DNA from 4 places in the Solibacillus sp. FSL W7-1472 genome. Region 3 is predicted to be linked to each of the others. Evidence: riboswitches for the same ligand, from Rfam matches in the RefSeq annotation. Region 3 holds a riboswitch; each other region holds the start of a gene.

Region 1 (4,530 bases), 650 kb from region 3:
TTGGTTCCTCCTTACTTCCAACGCTGTACAAGCTGAAATTGTACTTCATATGCTTCATCACTATTTTGGACAATCCATTGATGAAGCTCACCTAACAATTTGCGATACAAATTTACCTCATCATACTGTGATGGCAGTTCATCCAGCACTTCATTTGATACAACTATTATTGTAGCACCTTGCTTCCGCCATGTTAGCAATTGCTTTTGCAGTGATTCGATACAATTATCGATGTACTCGCTATTTTCATTTTTTTGTTCATATGTATACAGTACATTCGAAAGCCATGTTGTCACACATTCAAAAAGCACAACATCATTATTTGAAAGCTGCTCGATCGTAAAAGGAATCTGTACTTGCATTTCCACTGTGTTCCAATGGGCGTTCTGATTTTCGCGGTCTTGCTGATGGCGGATAATTCGTTTTTCCATTTCCTCATCAAAGGATACACCTGTCGCGACATAGTAGAGCGTCTTTTCTTCACCTAACTGCCTAGCAAATTTTTCTGCAAAAGCACTTTTGCCGCTGCGCACACCACCGGTTATAAAAATCAATCGTATCCCCCCTTATATTTATCAATTACGCCGAGGCGTAATTGCGTCCGTATTCGGCTTTGCGCTGAAGCGCAAAGAATTCATCGCCGAAGTCGTGACATCCGCCGGAAGCCAATTAATTTCATTCAGCGATATCCGCTGAATGAAGTTAATTGAAAAAGACATGCCTAAACTTAGGCATGTCCTTCTATTCTATACTTATTTAAATAGTTCCGGGTATACTGATTGTGCCATAATTTCAACGGCTTCACCAATACGCGGTCCAGGACGGGACATAATATCTCCATCGACCAGATAAACTGCCTTTTCTGAAACTGCCTGTATTTTATCCCAACCTGTGCGTCCTAGAATCTCGTCAACTGCATTTTCCATATAGGTTGCCGGTGTAATAATAATTTCAGGATTACGAGTAATGACATCTTCTTCCGTCACACTAATCCAGCTCGTCTGATCAGCAAAAATATTTTCAACATTGGCGTGATCCATTATTTCCTGCTGGAACGTACTGCTGCCGGTAGTCCAAAGATCCGGAGCTGGCGAAACTTCATAATATGCTTTTTTCTTCGTATCAATTGTCGCTGTTTTTTCTTGTACTGTTTTGATTTGTGCTTTAATGTCGGCTACAATTTCTTCGCCTTTTTCTTTTACATCCATTACTTCGGACAGTTGGATAATATCCGTATAAACATCATCAAATGTCGCAGCCGAAGCAATTACAAATACTTTCAAACCTGCATCTTCCAATTGGGCAATTTGTGCTTCCTCCCCAATTGTATAGGCAACTACGACATCCGGATCCAATTCCAGAATTCGCTCTGCATCGATGACAGTAGAAGTCGACACACGTTCAATTTTTTGTGCGGCTTCCGGATATGTATCATATTCTGTTGCCCCGATAATTTGTTCACCGACACCCAGCTCAAACAAAATTTCTGTATTGCTAGGCTGCAGGGAAATAATCGTTTCCGGTACTTCATCGAATGTTACTTCAACACCACGATCATCAACAACTGTATACGGTACACCTTCACTTTTCGAACCGGCCTGCTCTTCTTTTTTCACATCATTTTCAGACTTTTCATCATTTGATCCGCATGCTGCTAATAAGAATGTTGCCGCTAAAGCAACGATCCATTTGTTCTTAAATTTCATTTGTTGTAACCCCTTTTTTCTTTTTCGTCGGATAAGATTTTGAGATAAATGGAATTTCCTCTTGTTGATGCTGCTGATTCATATAGACCGCCATGACAAAAAACACATTGGCAAGCAGCCCGAGAAAATCAAACAAAATTTCATCCACTTCTCTTTCCTCGCTCACTTTATGTAATGCCCTGTAAGACTTTTTCGCCTCACTGCGGCAAATATGCAGTCTTGCTGCACTTTCGATTCCTTGTGGCAGTACAAACTGCTGAATCGCTTCTCCAACTTCACTTACATAAAAATCGTATCGATCGCTTAGCCATTGCAAATCCTCAAATGTAATGGCTAATTTACCTCTTACCGAACCATTGACATGATAAGCTAACGGTTGGATTCTCCTCAAATCTTCCAAAACGAGCTGACCGGAAGCATCATCAACTAACGTCGGAAAGACTGTACCGATTCGCGTTGTTAAAGAATCGGTGCGGATTTCATAGTCGACGCAGCATGATTTTTCCCTCATAAACGGATAACAGGAAAAACGGATATCCTTTTTCATAAAATTCTCCTCACTTCAAGTAGTGCCTCACGAAATTACGAGTGTACGAAAAAAAGCCACCCAAGAAAATGGATGGCTTCAAAAATCAAAAAAGAGTGCTGCAAAAGGATGCTCATTCGATCAGTGACTGCCGTACATTCTCTTTAATTCCGAAGAGGGATGTTACGATAAGAAAAAGATTGGTCTCCTGGCTCTGCGTTTCACTTTACTCATAAGTACCTTCCCGCTATATTAGCAGTGGTCTCACACTTATTTTCATCAACGCTTACAGTTACGGAAATAGCTTCGGATTTACACCGAATTCCCATTTATGCATAATGCATCTTTTTCCTGCAAATTTATTCAATTTGTCTTAATCACTTTAGCATATTAACAGAAATATGCAATGGAAATTTACAAACAATCCGGACATTTGCCATAAATCTCAAATTTGTGTGCTTCTACAGCATAACCCGGCAGCTTTTCACCGAGCATTTCCATCGGGCAAACAGACAGTTCCTTTACATTCCCGCAATCACGGCAAATAAAATGGTGGTGATGATGATCCGACTCACAATGCATACGGAAGTTACGCTCACCGTTTAATTCTGTTTCTTCTAGAATATCAAGCTCCACGAAAGTAGCGAGGTTACGGTAAATTGTATCGAAACTCATCCCAGGGAAATCTTTTTTCAATACTGATAACAAATCACGGGCAGTCAAATATTTGTCTGTAGCTGCAAACATACCCAAAATCAACTCTCGTTTATCCGTCTTTTTATAGCCATTATCCTTTAATATTTCCCACGCGCGCGCTGCATTCACAGTATCTCTTCCCCTTCCGATTTAATTGTGAATTTCAAAACAAGCTTTTTGATTAAAATTACTAATAGCAAGATCAAAATAGATGTGACAACAATTGTTCCACCCGGTGCCAAGTTCAGGTAAAATGCAGAAATGAGTCCGATTACTACTGCCAGCTCTCCAAATACAATCGCTAAAATAATCGCCTCTTTAAAACCGCGAGCTAAACGCATCGCTGCAGCTACCGGCAATGTCATTAAGCTTGAAACAAGCAAAATCCCGACAATACGCATACTTGCTGCGATAACGAGTGCGACAACGATCATGAACAATAAATGAATCCATTTCGCAGGTAAACCGCTCGCTTTCGCATATTCCTCATCGAATGACAATACGAAAAGCTCTTTAAAAAATAAAACTAAAAATAATACAACTACGACTGCAATTGCCAGCACAACATATAGATCCTGACGTGATACAGCCGATACAGAGCCAAATAAATAGCTCATTAAATCGGTATTAAATCCGCTTGCAAGTGATATTAAAATGGCACTCACACCGATTCCGCCCGACATAATAATTGGTATTGCAAGTTCTTCATAATGTTTATATAGTCGGCGTAATCGTTCAATTAAGATCGAACCACTTACAGATGCGATAATCCCTAAATAAATCGGATTCAGCAAAGCCAGCGCTGCAAACGATTGGCTCAAGTACAGGCTCCCGGCAATCCCCGCCAGTGTTACATGCGACAGTGCATCCGCAATTAGCGATAAACGTCTTACTACGATAAATACACCAAGCAATGGTGCAATTACTCCAATAACAAGCCCTGAGAAAAAGGCATTTTGCAAAAATTCATAGTTTAATATAGCTTCTATCATAACGGCCTGCTCCTCTTAGTGAATCTTTCGAACAGAGTGGCCGTTCCAGCTAGCAATCTGTTCTTCCGAAATCGTATCAAAATCATTTTTGTACCCGTGGAAATGAATCGACTGATTTAAGCACGCTACATGACTGACACGATCCGAAACCGTGTCCACATCATGTGTAACTAAAATCATCGTCATATTGTGATGCTTATTTAAATGTGCGAGCATATCATAGAATGCCTGCACATTTTCTCGGTCAATTCCGACTGTCGGTTCATCCAAAATAAGAAGCTTCGGATCGGATACTAAAGCACGTGCAATGAACACACGCTGCTGCTGCCCGCCGGAAAGCTGTCCAATATTCCGTTTTAGAAATTTATCCATGCCGACATCTTTTAAAGCACTTTTCACTAAAATATCCGCATCTTTTGGATAGCGTTTAAACAGCCCTACCTTTTGCGATAAACCACTTTTCACGACTTCTTCGACCGTTGCAGGAAACCCCGAGTTAAAGGCATTGGATTTTTGAGAAACATAGCCAATCCATTCGCGGTGTTTAAAATGGCTTGCTTGTTCGCCAAATAATTTAATTTCCCCTGACATAGGCTTTAACAGTCCTAAA
Region 2 (4,530 bases), 1.4 Mb from region 3:
AAACCTTGCCTTAACAAAATAATTAAGGCAAGGTTTTTATGGAATCTCTTATTTCTTATGACACTTTTTATTTACTAATAATATAAAACATTTACTTTATTACACTTGATACATTTTTCATGATATTGATTTCCTTTAAAATGATGATCACAATTTTGCTGGATTTCTTTTAAACTTTTCTCCAAAACAGCAAGGTGAGTTTTGAGCTGATTAATTTCCTCTTCAATTTTTCCGACCTTCATCCTAATGCCCCCTTAAGAAAGTTACTGATATATGTTACCACCAGATTGCTTAAACTGTTCAGCTTTTTCCTTCATACCTATTTCAATAGCTTCCTTCGTATCAAGTTCTTTTTCTTTTGCAAAATTACGAATATCTTGAGAGATTCTCATACTGCAAAATTTAGGTCCACACATAGAACAGAAATGTGCTGTTTTTGCACCTTCAGCAGGTAAAGTTTCATCATGATATTCGATTGCACGTTCAGGATCTAAAGATAAATTAAACTGATCTCTCCAACGGAATTCAAAACGAGCTTTTGATAAGGCATCATCTCTTTTATGTGCTCCTGGATGCCCTTTTGCCAAATCAGCAGCATGTGCAGCAATTTTATAAGTGACAACCCCTACACGAACATCATCTCTATTCGGTAAACCTAAATGTTCTTTTGGCGTTACATAACAAAGCATCGCTGTCCCATACCAACCAATCATTGCAGCTCCAATAGCAGATGTAATGTGATCATAGCCAGGAGCTATATCAGTTGTAAGAGGGCCTAAAGTATAGAAAGGAGCTTCCTTACAAACTTCCAGTTGTTTGTCCATGTTTTCTTTTATAAGGTGCATTGGCACGTGTCCCGGTCCTTCAACCATAACCTGTACATCATGCTCCCAAGCAATTTTTGTTAGTTCTCCAAGAGTTTCTAATTCCGCAAATTGAGCTTCATCATTGGCATCTGCAATGGAACCAGGACGTAAGCCATCCCCTAAAGAGAAGGAAACATCATAAGTTTTCATGATTTCACAGATTTCTTCAAAGTGAGTATATAAAAAATTTTCTTTATGGTGGTGAAGACACCATTGTGCCATAATAGATCCACCTCGGGATACAATACCTGTTAAACGTTTTGCTGTTAACGGAACATACCGTAAAAGAACACCTGCATGAATGGTGAAGTAATCCACCCCTTGTTCGGCTTGTTCAATCAATGTATCACGGTAAACCTCCCATGTTAGGTCTTCAGCAACACCATTTACTTTTTCTAGTGCTTGATAAATAGGTACGGTACCGACAGGAACAGCCGAATTTCGAATAATCCATTCCCGTGTTGTGTGAATGTTTTTACCTGTTGATAGGTCCATAATATTATCAGCACCCCAACGTGTTGCCCATGTCATTTTTTCAACCTCTTCTTCGATGGAAGATGAAACAGCAGAATTGCCAATATTCGCGTTAATTTTTACATGAAAGTTACGACCTATTATCATGGGCTCTGATTCTGGATGGTTGATATTAGAAGGAATAATCGCTCGACCCTTTGCAACTTCATCCCGTACGAATTCAGGTTTCATATTTTCTCTAATTGCGATAAATTCCATTTCAGGCGTGATAATTCCTTTTCGTGCATAATGAAGTTGTGTAATATTTTTCCCTTTTTTAGCCCGTAACGGTTTCCGCTTTAAACCAGGAAACACGTTATGATTAGTACGAGGATCGTTTTTATCTTTATAACCATTATCCTCAGGCTTGATTTCACGACCATCATATTCCTCCACATCGCCACGTTCTTGAATCCATGTACTGCGAAGGGCAGGGAGACCTTTTGTAATATCGACAGAATAATCAGGGTCTGTATAAGGTCCGCTGGTGTCATACACACGTACTGGAGGATTTTCCTCTTCTCCAAACGTACCAGTTGTCGGGCTTAACTCGATTTCACGCATTGGAACCTTAATGTCAGGTCTAGAGCCTGTTACATATACTTTATTGCTACCTGAAAAGTTAGACATAATGGAAATACTTTGTTCGTTTAATGAAGATGGTGACATAGACATAATAAATCTCTCCTTTTTTGAATATAAGGACAAGAGATAGAGCACAACAGTGAGGAGCTTAAAAAAGCTTATGAAGTACATAAAAAAGCCGGTGTCCAATAAATGGTCGGACCCGGCTAATATGTATACAGAAGTAGTATTACTATAATACGATGCTAACTTCCCCACGCTGGTATGATCCAGATCAGGTCCCAAGAGTCAAGAAACTTCAACGTGTTTCATTCTCAGCCCAACTTATTGGACTCCCCTAGTTATTTCTATTCAATTTTATATTAGTATACATGAAACTTCCTTGAGATAAAAGGGAAAATTCAGAAAAGTATTTGTTGGATGAATTACCTTACCGGATATTGATATCGTACTCATTTCGCATGCACATTACAAACCTCTGCATGTCTCGATGTTAAGAACATTAAAGAAACAAAACCCGAACGTATTATTATTTCTGATGAGTCAACATTCTCAGGAGGTGGACTTTTTTTATATTTAAGGAATTCTGAATCAGAAAACGTTTTAATTCCTGCTTATTGAAAATCATCCTTGACGAAAAAAGTCGTTCGTCGTAAAGTAATGGTAAATTCATCAAGCATTAGGTGCCCGTTAAGGGAGAATAGGGAATAAAGTGAAAAGCTTTAGCGTAATCCCAACACTGTATAGAGGAGTTTCATAGCAAAACCCACTGGATTTACATCTGGGAAGGGGCTATGAAATTGTGAATCTGAGCCAGGAGACCTGCCTAAGTATGCTTACTGTTTATAGACACTGGATATGTCTGTAGTTTATTTGTTATCGAATAAACTGCAGGCTATTTTTATTGTCAAAAATACATTTAGATGGGGGAAACGAAACATGCAATTATTACAGCAAACAATTGATCAAATTCAAGAAATCGACCGACAAATGGAAGAAAAAGCACGTACGTACATAGACTCTTTAGCCAAACCACCGCAAAGCCTAGGGAAGATCGAATCACTAGCTCTGCAAATCGCCACAATTACGGGTGACCTTGCGCCTAAAATCGATAATAAAGCGGTGATCGTCATGGCGGCAGACCACGGGGTGTATGAGGAAGGCGTAACGCCAAATCCGCAAAGTACAACGGTTTTCCAAACATTATCATTTCCGAAAGGGACGACAGGGATGTGTACGATTGCGAAAATTTCGAATGCACAAGTCATCCCGGTAGATATCGGTGTCAAAGAAGATTTACCTCAAGATGCTGGGGTAATCATTAAAAAGGTCAAATACGGGACAGACAATATGGCGAAAGGTCCTGCAATGACCCGAGAAGAAGCGATTCAAGCAATTGAAGTAGGAATTGAAGTCGCAACAGAAGCGATCCAAAACGGTATCAATCTCATTGGTACCGGGGAAATGGGTATCGGGAATACGACACCGAGTGCTGCGGTGCTTTCAGTGCTTCACGGCTGTGATCCACTGGCAGTAACAGGCTTTGGAGCTGGTGTCGGAGCTGGCGGTATCGAATATAAAGCCGAAGTCATTCGAAAAGCGATTGCCTTGAATGAGCCGAACGCCGAAGATCCGATTGATGTTGTGGCAAAAGTAGGGGGTCTGGAAATTTGCGGGATGGCCGGAATCTTCCTTGCAGGCGCAGCGAATCGTGTACCGGTCGTTGTTGACGGATATATTTCAACGGTTTCCGCATTAATCGCCTATAAGTTAAATCCGAATGTGAAAGCGTATTTGATTCCGTCACATTTATCGGAAGAGCCCGGTGCAAAAATCGCAGCTGAGCTTCTAGGGTTAGAGCCAATGCTGCATATGAATATGCGACTTGGAGAAGGATCGGGTGCTGCTCTAGCGTTCCCGATTCTTGATGCAGCTTGTTCGATGATTACGAATATGGTGACGTTGGAGGAAGCGGCAGCGCTTTTAGTAGCCAAGTAGAAAAGTCCTCAAGAAATGAAATTCGTAAAATAAAATTACGTAAACGGGCCACATTAAAAGTGATATGAACTTTTAATGTAGCCTTTTATTTGAATTCGGTATTCCTCGAAAATGAATGGCGTTTTCAGTCTATTTCATTTATTTTACCAGTAAAATACCAAATAGGCGAAACAATTCCGTTTATTTAGCCAGTGAGTAAATCATAAAGAAAAGCCCTATCCAATCCTCTGAAAATGTTAAGTGCGACCAAAACATTCGGGGAATGAATAGAACTTGATTTAATTTTACAGAAAATTCAGTGAAATGCAAGCGATTGTCCTGTCATTTGCATTCACTCCGTAATATCCTATATTAACCAAATGTAAAAACATATTCAAAATGTTAATAATAGCTAAAAAAGTGCTTTTTGGATGGAACTTGGAATAAAGTAACCGGTAAATAGGGTAAGGAAAAGTAAGACCAATAAAAAGGAGAGGCGGGAGGGGCATTAAGAGGAACGGGGTGATCACTATTTCTCCGTATGTGAAAGGTCGTTTTTGAATATATTCGAGAAAAGGATGAGGATAAT
Region 3 (4,530 bases):
TGGCTCTTCTTCGCGCAAATATGTTTTTGTAACGTCAACACTGTTGCCTACCCCTGCTGTTACCATGACAAGGATTTCTGCATTATTTTTCGAAAAATGACGAATTGCCGCGCAGCTTGTTTCCACGGCTGTCAGCATGACGACCGTATTTGTTGGAGAAAACTTGCGCTCTTTCAAAAAATGCTCCGTTTCCTCTTTCACATTATAAATATCGTATTCAGGAGCAATGGAACGGTTGAGTAATGTGTCATACCAGCCTATGCCGGCATTATGAACAGCTGATGAAATTACTTTTAGCGGTGCCTGTGCCTGATATTCGATATAGTCTTTAGTTATTTGAAACTTGTTGATATGGATTGCCGCAGCTTTTCTTTCCATTTCATTCGTTGGCAGCATCGTAATTTGCGGTTTTGGCAGTTCCGGATGGGGATATGTCGCAATTCGAGCCTGATACACATCGGCAATCTGCTCTTGCAGCACGACTTCATGCGGTTCGCCATACGCCCGTACTTCACCATTTTCCAATAGCAGCAGCTCATCACAATAAAGCGATGCCAAGTTAATATCATGGAAAATCGAGACAACTGTCAGCCCATGCACCTCAACTTGCATCCGAATCATATCCAAAATCTGCTTTTGATGCGCGATATCCAAATGGTTTGTCGGTTCATCCAATAGAAGCAGCTCCGAATTTTGTGCAAGTGCCTGTGCAATAAATACCCTTTGCTGCTCGCCGCCGGATAAAAACTCCAAGTATTGATTTTTATATTGCGAAACACCTGTGCTTTCCATCGCCCGCTGTACCGTCGTTTCATCTTCTTCCGTCCAAGATGAAAAAAAACCGCTCTGATGAGGGTAGCGTCCTAACGAAACCGCATCATATACACTGTTTGTAAATGCGCTTGCATTTAATTGGGGGAGTACGGCCATCTTTTTCGCTAATTGCTTGTTATCATAGCTTTTAAGCGGTTTCTCTTCAATGAAAATTTCGCCTGTTTCACATTTCAGCACACCACTGATCATCTTCAGTAATGTCGATTTTCCACTGCCGTTTGGACCAAGAATCCCGAGAATTCTTCCTTTTTCCACGTGAAACGTCATATTTTTCACAACTGTTTTCCCACCGTAACCGCCGGATAGATTATTTACTTTTAACATTATGCAACAACCTTTCTACGTTGCTTGAAGAAGATATAGGCAAAGACAGGTGCTCCAATAAAGGAAGTAATAACACCAATCGGCAGTTCAATAGGGGAAATAATTGTACGTGATACTAAGTCACAAATGACGAGCAGGCTTGCACCGTTCAAAAACGACAATGTCAATAAATGTCGATGGTCTGCTCCGATTAGCAGGCGAATCATATGCGGTACTACTAATCCGACAAATCCAATTGTCCCGGATGCAGCAACAGCCGCTCCTGTTAGAATGGAACCACCCGCCAATATCATATACTTGCTGCGCTTAACATTTACCCCTAAATACTGGGCACGCTCTTCTCCATAAATCATCGCATTCAATTCACGGCGAGTCAGCCAAATAATTGCTGTACCAAGCACCATAAATGGCAGAACCATCCGGACATATGGCCACCCTCGCATCGATACACTTCCTAGAAGCCAGCCGATGATTTCTCGTAGCTGTTCACCAGTAAGTGCGACCATTAAGGAAATACAGGACCCTAAAAACGAGCTGAAAATAATTCCCGTCAAAATCAGCGTCTCCATTTTCATCGAGCGGTCAACAAGTCTGGCAAATGTCAGGACGATGATCATCGTACATGCAGCTCCAGCCATACTGAATACCGGCAAAGTGAATACACCGAGCACCGGTATGGAAATGCCTAAAAAGATTGTCATTACCGCACCTACCGAGGCCCCTGATGAAATACCTAATGTGTATGGATCTGCCAAAGGGTTTTTAAGCAACCCTTGGAATGCTGCCCCCGCAATTGCTAAAGAAGCCCCGATTAATGCGGCTAAAATGACGCGTGGCATTCGGATTTTCCACAAAATACTGTATGCAACCGGATCTGTTGTTTTATCCCACAATGTCGAAAACGGAATATTAACTGACCCGAACGAAATGCCAATCCATATACTGCTTAAAAGCAATCCAATCGATAGTACATAGGCGATTGAATATTTTTTATTCATTGAATACCTCTGGATAAATTGCTTCCCCAATTGATTCAATACCTTCTACAATACGCGGACCTTGTCGACTTGTCGTATCGCTATCGACTAATTTCACATTGGCGTTTTTCACAGCATCCATTTCTGCATATGCATCATTTTCCTCGATTGCTGCCAAGTCGTTTTCATATGTTACTAAAATGATATCCGGATTGCTCTTTACAAATTGCTCCGAGCTGTACTGCGGCCACCCGAGTTCCGGAACGGCATTTTCTACATTTAATATATCAAGCATTTCACTAATGAACGTCTCCTGTCCAGCAACATATAGTTGCGGATTTGTCCCAACAACAACAAATACGGACTTCTCTTCCAGGTCGGCTACTTTCACTTCAATTTCTTCAATCCCCTCTTTAATGGAGATGATCATTTCTTCTGCTTCTTTTTCTTTATTCGTCAAATTGCCAATTTGTTCAATTGTTTCATATGTTTCTTCAAATGTTTTCGCATCTTTTACAACAAATACAGGAATTCCTACTGATTCAAGCTGAGCAATCGCCTGTTCATTGAAGCTGTACAATCCCGATTCATGTGCGACAACTAAGTCGGGCTGCAGGCTAATTATTTGTTCTAGATTAAATTCCATGCCGCCAACTGATTCTTTAGATAATGCTTCTTCAGGATATGTATCATTGTCGTTCACAGCAATAATTTCATCGTTTAACCCTAGTCCGAATAAAATTTCCGTATTGGATGGAGCCAATGTAATAATGCGCTCTGGTGCTTTTTCAAGCGTGATTTCTTTGTCCAAGGCATCTTTTATAGTTACCGGGAATTGTGCTGCTTCAGTTATTTCTGTATTGTCTTTTGCTGATTGTTCATCTGTTGCTTTTTCCGAGTTGCATGCCGCCAATGTTAATGTAAGTAATGCTGCGGAAGATAGCAGTTGCCATTTTTTCAAAATAATAACCTCCAAAATTTCGTTGTATAATTTTCTACAAAAATAAAAAGCTTCCTACTAAAATTGAAGGAAGCTTTACGTATGCAAATAAAATTCAATGGAAAAAGAATTTATCCGCCACATCCTATCCTCGTAGGTTTATTTTAGGGCATTATAAAGGCAGGTCTCCTGGCTTATGCATAACGTTGATAAGCGCCTTCCCGAAAGTTTTTCAGTGGCATACTGCTCTCAACTAGCATTTACAGTGGCGGGACCGCATCGGAATTGCACCGATTTCCCTTTTACTCCTTACTCTATCAGTGAGCAAGAACCTTTATCGTCCATATAAAATTAATAGCTCTATTATAGCTGATATTCATAAAAATGTGTGCTCAATCGCCAAAGTTTCAGATAATTCTTCTTATTTCGCTGAAATTACGAATAAAAGAACTGCTTCCCCCTTTGCTTTTAAGCTTTTTCAATTGCCGTTTCAGCTAAACGTTTAATCGTAATGTCATCCATTGGCGGATTGTGCAGACCTGCACGGACATCACGGTAATAGCGTTGAAGCGGATTTGATCTTTGCAGGCTTTTTGCCCCAACAAGACGCATCGCTTTATCGACAACTTCAATTGCTGTATTTGTCACTACATGTTTCGCAATATTGATTTCATTGACTAGTGTCGCCTTTTTAATCGGGTCATTATATAGTCCCGCAACTCCGTAAAGCGTAAAGCGCGCTCTCGTCAACGCCAAATCCATTTCGCCAATCAGCGTTTGTACATTTGGCAGCTGGGCAATCGTTCCTTGAATACTGTTGGGGGAATGGCTATTCGCAAAATTAACTGCGTAATCGCGTGCAGCCTGGGCAATGCCTAAATAGGTTGCCGGGATAAGCAGCAACCAGCCGTTCAGTTTAAATCCGGTTGAATAATTCGGTAATTCCACTAAGTTTGTTTTATCAACTCGTACATTATCGAGCACTAAATCATCGCTTCCCGTACCACGCATTGATGCAACATCCCATGTATTTTCGACCGATACCCCTTCAGCCGTTTTCGGAACGAGGAAAAATCCTAGCTGTCCCTCATCTTCAATCCATGCCGAAACTAAAAAATAGTCGAGGTCCGGTGCACCGCTCGTATAGTTTTTACGTCCATTAATTACATAATAATCCCCATCACGTTTTGCTGAAGTTCCCGGACGTCCGCCACGTACTGGACTTCCCATCGCAAACTCGCTTACCGCACGATTGACTGTCGCGCCATTTGCAACCTGTTCACCAAACCAGTCGAGCTTTTGTTCATCCCAGTAACGATTTTCGAAAATCTCGCCTACATTTTGAATTGTCCACGAAACAGCCAGCCCGGTGCTTCCGCAATAGCTCGCCAATGTTTCCTGCAGTAATAGCGCATCATAGACTGTGAAGCCATCCCCGCCATATTCCTTTGGCAG
Region 4 (4,530 bases), 1.1 Mb from region 3:
CTCAAAAAAGATTACTTGATGTAAAAGAAATCTCTGATTTGACTCTATTTATCTCAAGCGAGGGAGCAAAAGGAATGACTGGCCAGGCTATCGTTTTAGATGGCGGGTACACAGTGCAATAATTAATTCAAGGATGTTCATCTCTGTTCCCAGAGGCCGTATTCTTTAGCATGGCTTGTGCCTCGAAATCCAAGCTATCTTCGCTTTGTTGGGGTCCTTAAGTCTCACGTAGGGACCTTTATTAATAAATGGATGCCAAATTTATTAAGCAATGCAGGTGTGTAGAAATTTTTTTACCTTTCAACACACCTGTTTCCTGTTTGTCATCTGTAAATAGGCGATCAAAAAAATGCTGGAGGGATATTTGAAATTACCTGTGTAGCTGCTTACTTCCTACCTTATCAGCTATTGTTAACTTGGCCTCCTAATTTTGTCCTCTGTTTTGATGTGTCGGATAATATACGTTTCCGTACTGTTAAAGCTCCCTTATTAATTCGTACTAATTTTTTATAATTTTAAGCAGTTGATTCATTGCTTTTTTTGCTTCCGGAATCGGAAATACCGGAAAAACATGGTTCATTTTTGGGTATTCGTAGTATTGAATTGCTACTCCCTGTTCTTTTGCTTTATCGAGAAGCATATTTACATCGACTAGAAGTAGTTCACCCGTCCCCACAAAAGCGGTAATTTGTCCAATGTCTATCAGTTCTCCATGTACAGGACTTATTTTGTAGTCGGTTAACTCCAAGCCATCCGCCCATAACCTGCCAAGCTCCTGTGCGCCTATCACTCCAAGCATCGGATCGAGTTTTTCAAGTTCTTTATAGCGCGGGTCTTCCCCTCGTACATCTAGCCAAGCAGAGTGTAGAACAATATGCTGCGGCTGCTTTTTCGAACATCGCTTTACATCCTGAGCCAACGCCATTGCCAACCCGCCTCCAGCAGAATCCCCCATAAAAATAAACGGTGCATCGTATTTTAAACCGAGATGATCATATAAGTCATGGATGGCAACAAAACACTCTCTATGTGTATGTTTAGGTAGCTTCGGATAAATTGGCACAACAATCGTGAAATTTGTCTCCTGTGCAAGCTTTACTAAATAACGCCAATGGAAAATAAGTGGATCATTAATATACGCTCCGCCGTGGAAATAGTAGATGACCTTTTCCGGTGTTTGCTGTTCATTAATTGTGTAATAGTGAATGCCATTCAATTCGTCTTTCTTTATTTGATGCTGATCTCTGAATTTAGCATCGAGTTCATACGATTTCTCGTTATGCTTCATTGCAATAAAATCATCGAGCAGACGCAAATCCATAAACTTTTTCTTTGTTCCGCGCAGTATTAAAAACTTCTCAAACAACACACTTTGCACGCTTCGCATACAATGCCTCCATCCTATTTTTTCTACTATGATTCTTATCCATTCGACTAAAATTGATTGATCACCTTCTAAACGGATAAACGTTTCTATTTATCCTTATGCATACTTAGTACCTATTAGAAAAAAGTGTCGATTGTTTTAAGCACATTATTATCTCAATAAAACAAATCGCGATATAATTCTGAAACTTTTTCCCGACTTATCCGTAAATTAGGTAATAAATTCTAAAGGAGGGAATGATGGTGCTCATTGGATTTTACAGTGCTCTAATAATTTTCACTTTATTATTCATCATTGCAGCTTTCTTTTTTATACGGCAGTTCGTAAATAAGAAATCCTCCCCCTATAACATGAATACGTTTATGCTTGGTGTGCTAACGCTGTTCATGCTGATTGTAACGGGTATTTATGGATATGATTTTTATCATCTACAAGCGGGCAATCAGAAATTTGCGGAGGGGATTTGTGAAATCAACTTTGTAAACGGTCATGGGAGAAGTATTGATACGACTGAAGTAAAGATTGAAGATAATCTTTATAACATAAAGTCCGGTACTTACAAAGATCTACCTGATGGGCGTTATAATTGTGAACTTTCGTATTTACCAATTTCAAAAATTGTGACACAGATCGATATTCAGTCAAAAGGAGAGGAAGGAAACTAATATGGTTGATTTAGATTTTTTAATTCAGTACGGATTCATATTATTAGTGATTTCAATTACGACACTTGTCTTGTCTATGTATTTCCGGAAAAAGCCGAAAGTGGATAAAGGATTTAGGTTTGCCTATCATGGCCTATCATATCGCCGTAAATTTTTACGCACGATTTATTCAATCCCGTTTTGTATTTTTCCGTTAGCGATCATTTATTATTTTGAAAGGTTTTCCGCTAACTTTATATTTGTTACGCTGTTGCTCGTGATCGTATTTGTTTTTCAAACGTCATACAATTACATAAAGTGGAAAAAAGAAGATTAAAAGCCTGTGTTCATCCGACAGCAGGCTTTTTTCATTATTTCACTCCACTCGAACCAAAGCCCTTATCACCGCGCTCCGTAACCGACAGCTCGTCTGTTTCTTCAATGAAAACTTGCGGAACATATTGAATGACTAGCTGGGCGATTCGCATTCCTTTCTCAATCGTAAAAGGTTCTTTCCCGTGATTGATTAAAATCACGCCGATTTCACCGCGATAGCCTGCATCGATGGTACCTGGACTATTTAACACCGTAATCCCATGTTTGAGTGCTAATCCGCTACGAGGGCGTACTTGCGCTTCTGTTCCCTCCGGCAGTTCGATTTGAAGACCGGTTTTAATTAATGCGTATTCACCAGGCAATAAAACTTTTTCTTCAACCGCACTTAAATCCATCCCTGCATCCCCTTCCCGTGCCTGTTTCGGTAATACAGCATTCGGGTGGGTTTTCTTAATTTTTAATTGAATCGACATATTCAACCAACTTTCTCATTTATAAAATCTATTTACATACAGTTATAACAAAACCATATTTTTTCTTTATTTTCAATAGGGAGTTTTCTAGAATTCTTAATGGATTTATGTTATCTTTCTTTAGGCTCTTTACTTTTATGTTGTTAAAGCTTATACTCAATTCAACTATATATTGTGTTTTTTTATCACGGTACTACTAAATGTAGTTTAAAAGGGAAGTTTGGTGTGAATCCAACGCTGTCCCCGCAACTGTAAATGCTGACTGAAGACGAATAGACCACTGTGCAATGCATGGGAAGGTATGTCTGACGGATGAAGCAAAGCCAGGAGACCTGCCGCGTTAAAACTACGTACATTTCTTCGGGGAATAGGAAATGGAGGCGCTCTTTTACTCGTTTCCATTTCAAGCTATCCTGTTTTCCGGGATAGCTTTTTTTGTTTTGTCTGCATGTTCCCCCATGACATGTGCATCACAATTACTAGTAATATTTAAATAGCGAGGGGTTCTATTATGAAACTTTATACGAAAACAATTTGTCCAAAATGCCTATGGGTAAAATCGGAGCTCGATGCTGCCAACTTGGAGGTCGAGATTATTAATATTGATCATGATGAGAGCGCAAAACAAATAGTACTCGATGCAGGTTTTTTGTCTGTGCCGTTATTTGAAATCAACGGTGAATTTATCGCAGAGCCGACGTCAATTATCGATCGCATTTCTGAAATGACCGCATGATCATATTTGCTTCACGAACTGGTAATGTACGATCCATTGTGCAAAAACTCGGCTTGCCCGCAAAGGATTTGGCGGAAGTAGAGAAAATGGATGAACCGTATCTACTATTTACGTATACGGATGGATTAGGCTCTGTTCCCCCTATCGTCGACCAGTTCATGACTGCGAACTTTGATCTATGCAAAGGAATTATCGTAAGCGGAAACCGTAATTTCGGTCATGCTTTTTTCGGCCGTGCAGGTGACCTTTTAGCTGCACAATACGGAATTCCGTTAATCGAAAAAGTGGAAATGCGAGGAACTCCGGCGAATTATGAAGCGATTACAGATTACTACTACTCCATTTGGAAAGAGGCATCGATATGAAACAATATTTAAAATTAAATAACGATATTCTAAACCGTTACCGTGCTACCGGTGAATTGGATCTGGCGAAAGACAAAGAAGCAACACGCCGCTATTTCCTGGAAGACGTGAATGTCCGTTTACGCTACTTTATCGATATCGAGGAAAAAGTGCGTTATTTAGTCGATGAAGGCTATTACGAAAAAGAATTTTTGGAATTGTACTCGATGGACTTTATTAAACAAATGTACAAAAAAGCCTATTCCTACAAGTTCCGGTTTCCTTCATTCATGAGTGCTTCGAAGTTCTACGAAAGCTATGCGATGAAAAGCCGGGACGGAAAAGAAATTTTGGAAAAGTATGAAGACCGAATCGTCATTATCGCCCTGTATTTAGCACAAGGCGATGAAGCATTGGCTGAAAAGGCCATCGAAGCGGTCATGACTGCCTACCAGCCGGCAACCCCAACTGCCCTAAACAGCGGGAAAAAAGCGCGCGGTGAGCTAGTCTCATGTTTTAAACTAACGATGGATGACACGATGAATTCAATCGCAGAGAATATCGGCTATTGTCTTGAGCTTTCCCGCTTAGGCGGCGGTGTCGGGGTAAA

Evidence for each region. Region 3 has a riboswitch for cobalamin ahead of MKY07_RS02770 (ABC transporter substrate-binding protein). Riboswitches for the same ligand answer to the same signal wherever they lie in the genome.
Region 1: it holds a riboswitch for cobalamin, as region 3 does, so the genes downstream of both, MKY07_RS05750 (hypothetical protein) here and MKY07_RS02770 (ABC transporter substrate-binding protein) in region 3, are expected to answer to the same signal.
Region 2: it holds a riboswitch for cobalamin, as region 3 does, so the genes downstream of both, cobT (nicotinate-nucleotide--dimethylbenzimidazole phosphoribosyltransferase) here and MKY07_RS02770 (ABC transporter substrate-binding protein) in region 3, are expected to answer to the same signal.
Region 4: it holds a riboswitch for cobalamin, as region 3 does, so the genes downstream of both, MKY07_RS07840 (glutaredoxin) here and MKY07_RS02770 (ABC transporter substrate-binding protein) in region 3, are expected to answer to the same signal.

What each region holds. Positions count from the first base shown of each region.
Region 1 covers NZ_CP150208.1:1,200,703-1,205,232, reverse strand. The annotation lists gene MKY07_RS05760 (bifunctional adenosylcobinamide kinase/adenosylcobinamide-phosphate guanylyltransferase) at 12-554, opposite strand; gene MKY07_RS05755 (ABC transporter substrate-binding protein) at 753-1,706, opposite strand; gene MKY07_RS05750 (hypothetical protein) at 1,696-2,253, opposite strand; cobalamin riboswitch at 2,413-2,595, opposite strand; gene MKY07_RS05745 (Fur family transcriptional regulator) at 2,647-3,057, opposite strand; gene MKY07_RS05740 (metal ABC transporter permease) at 3,054-3,920, opposite strand; gene MKY07_RS05735 (metal ABC transporter ATP-binding protein) at 3,936-4,530, opposite strand, start outside.
Region 2 covers NZ_CP150208.1:3,114,578-3,119,107, reverse strand. The annotation lists gene MKY07_RS15555 (serine protease) at 75-242, opposite strand; gene thiC (phosphomethylpyrimidine synthase ThiC) at 264-2,048, opposite strand; TPP riboswitch at 2,199-2,313, opposite strand; cobalamin riboswitch at 2,629-2,809, shown strand; gene cobT (nicotinate-nucleotide--dimethylbenzimidazole phosphoribosyltransferase) at 2,904-3,962, shown strand.
Region 3 covers NZ_CP150208.1:552,225-556,754, reverse strand. The annotation lists gene MKY07_RS02780 (adenosylcobinamide amidohydrolase) at 1-1,158, opposite strand, end outside; gene MKY07_RS02775 (iron ABC transporter permease) at 1,158-2,156, opposite strand; gene MKY07_RS02770 (ABC transporter substrate-binding protein) at 2,149-3,096, opposite strand; cobalamin riboswitch at 3,237-3,426, opposite strand; gene MKY07_RS02765 (acyl-CoA dehydrogenase family protein) at 3,544-4,530, opposite strand, start outside.
Region 4 covers NZ_CP150208.1:1,612,732-1,617,261, reverse strand. The annotation lists gene MKY07_RS07865 (3-hydroxybutyrate dehydrogenase) at 1-122, shown strand, start outside; gene MKY07_RS07860 (alpha/beta hydrolase) at 500-1,387, opposite strand; gene MKY07_RS07855 (hypothetical protein) at 1,630-2,052, shown strand; gene MKY07_RS07850 (ATPase) at 2,054-2,368, shown strand; gene dut (dUTP diphosphatase) at 2,403-2,840, opposite strand; cobalamin riboswitch at 3,012-3,195, shown strand; gene MKY07_RS07840 (glutaredoxin) at 3,352-3,576, shown strand; gene MKY07_RS07835 (class Ib ribonucleoside-diphosphate reductase assembly flavoprotein NrdI) at 3,615-3,941, shown strand; gene MKY07_RS07830 (ribonucleoside-diphosphate reductase subunit alpha) at 3,938-4,530, shown strand, end outside.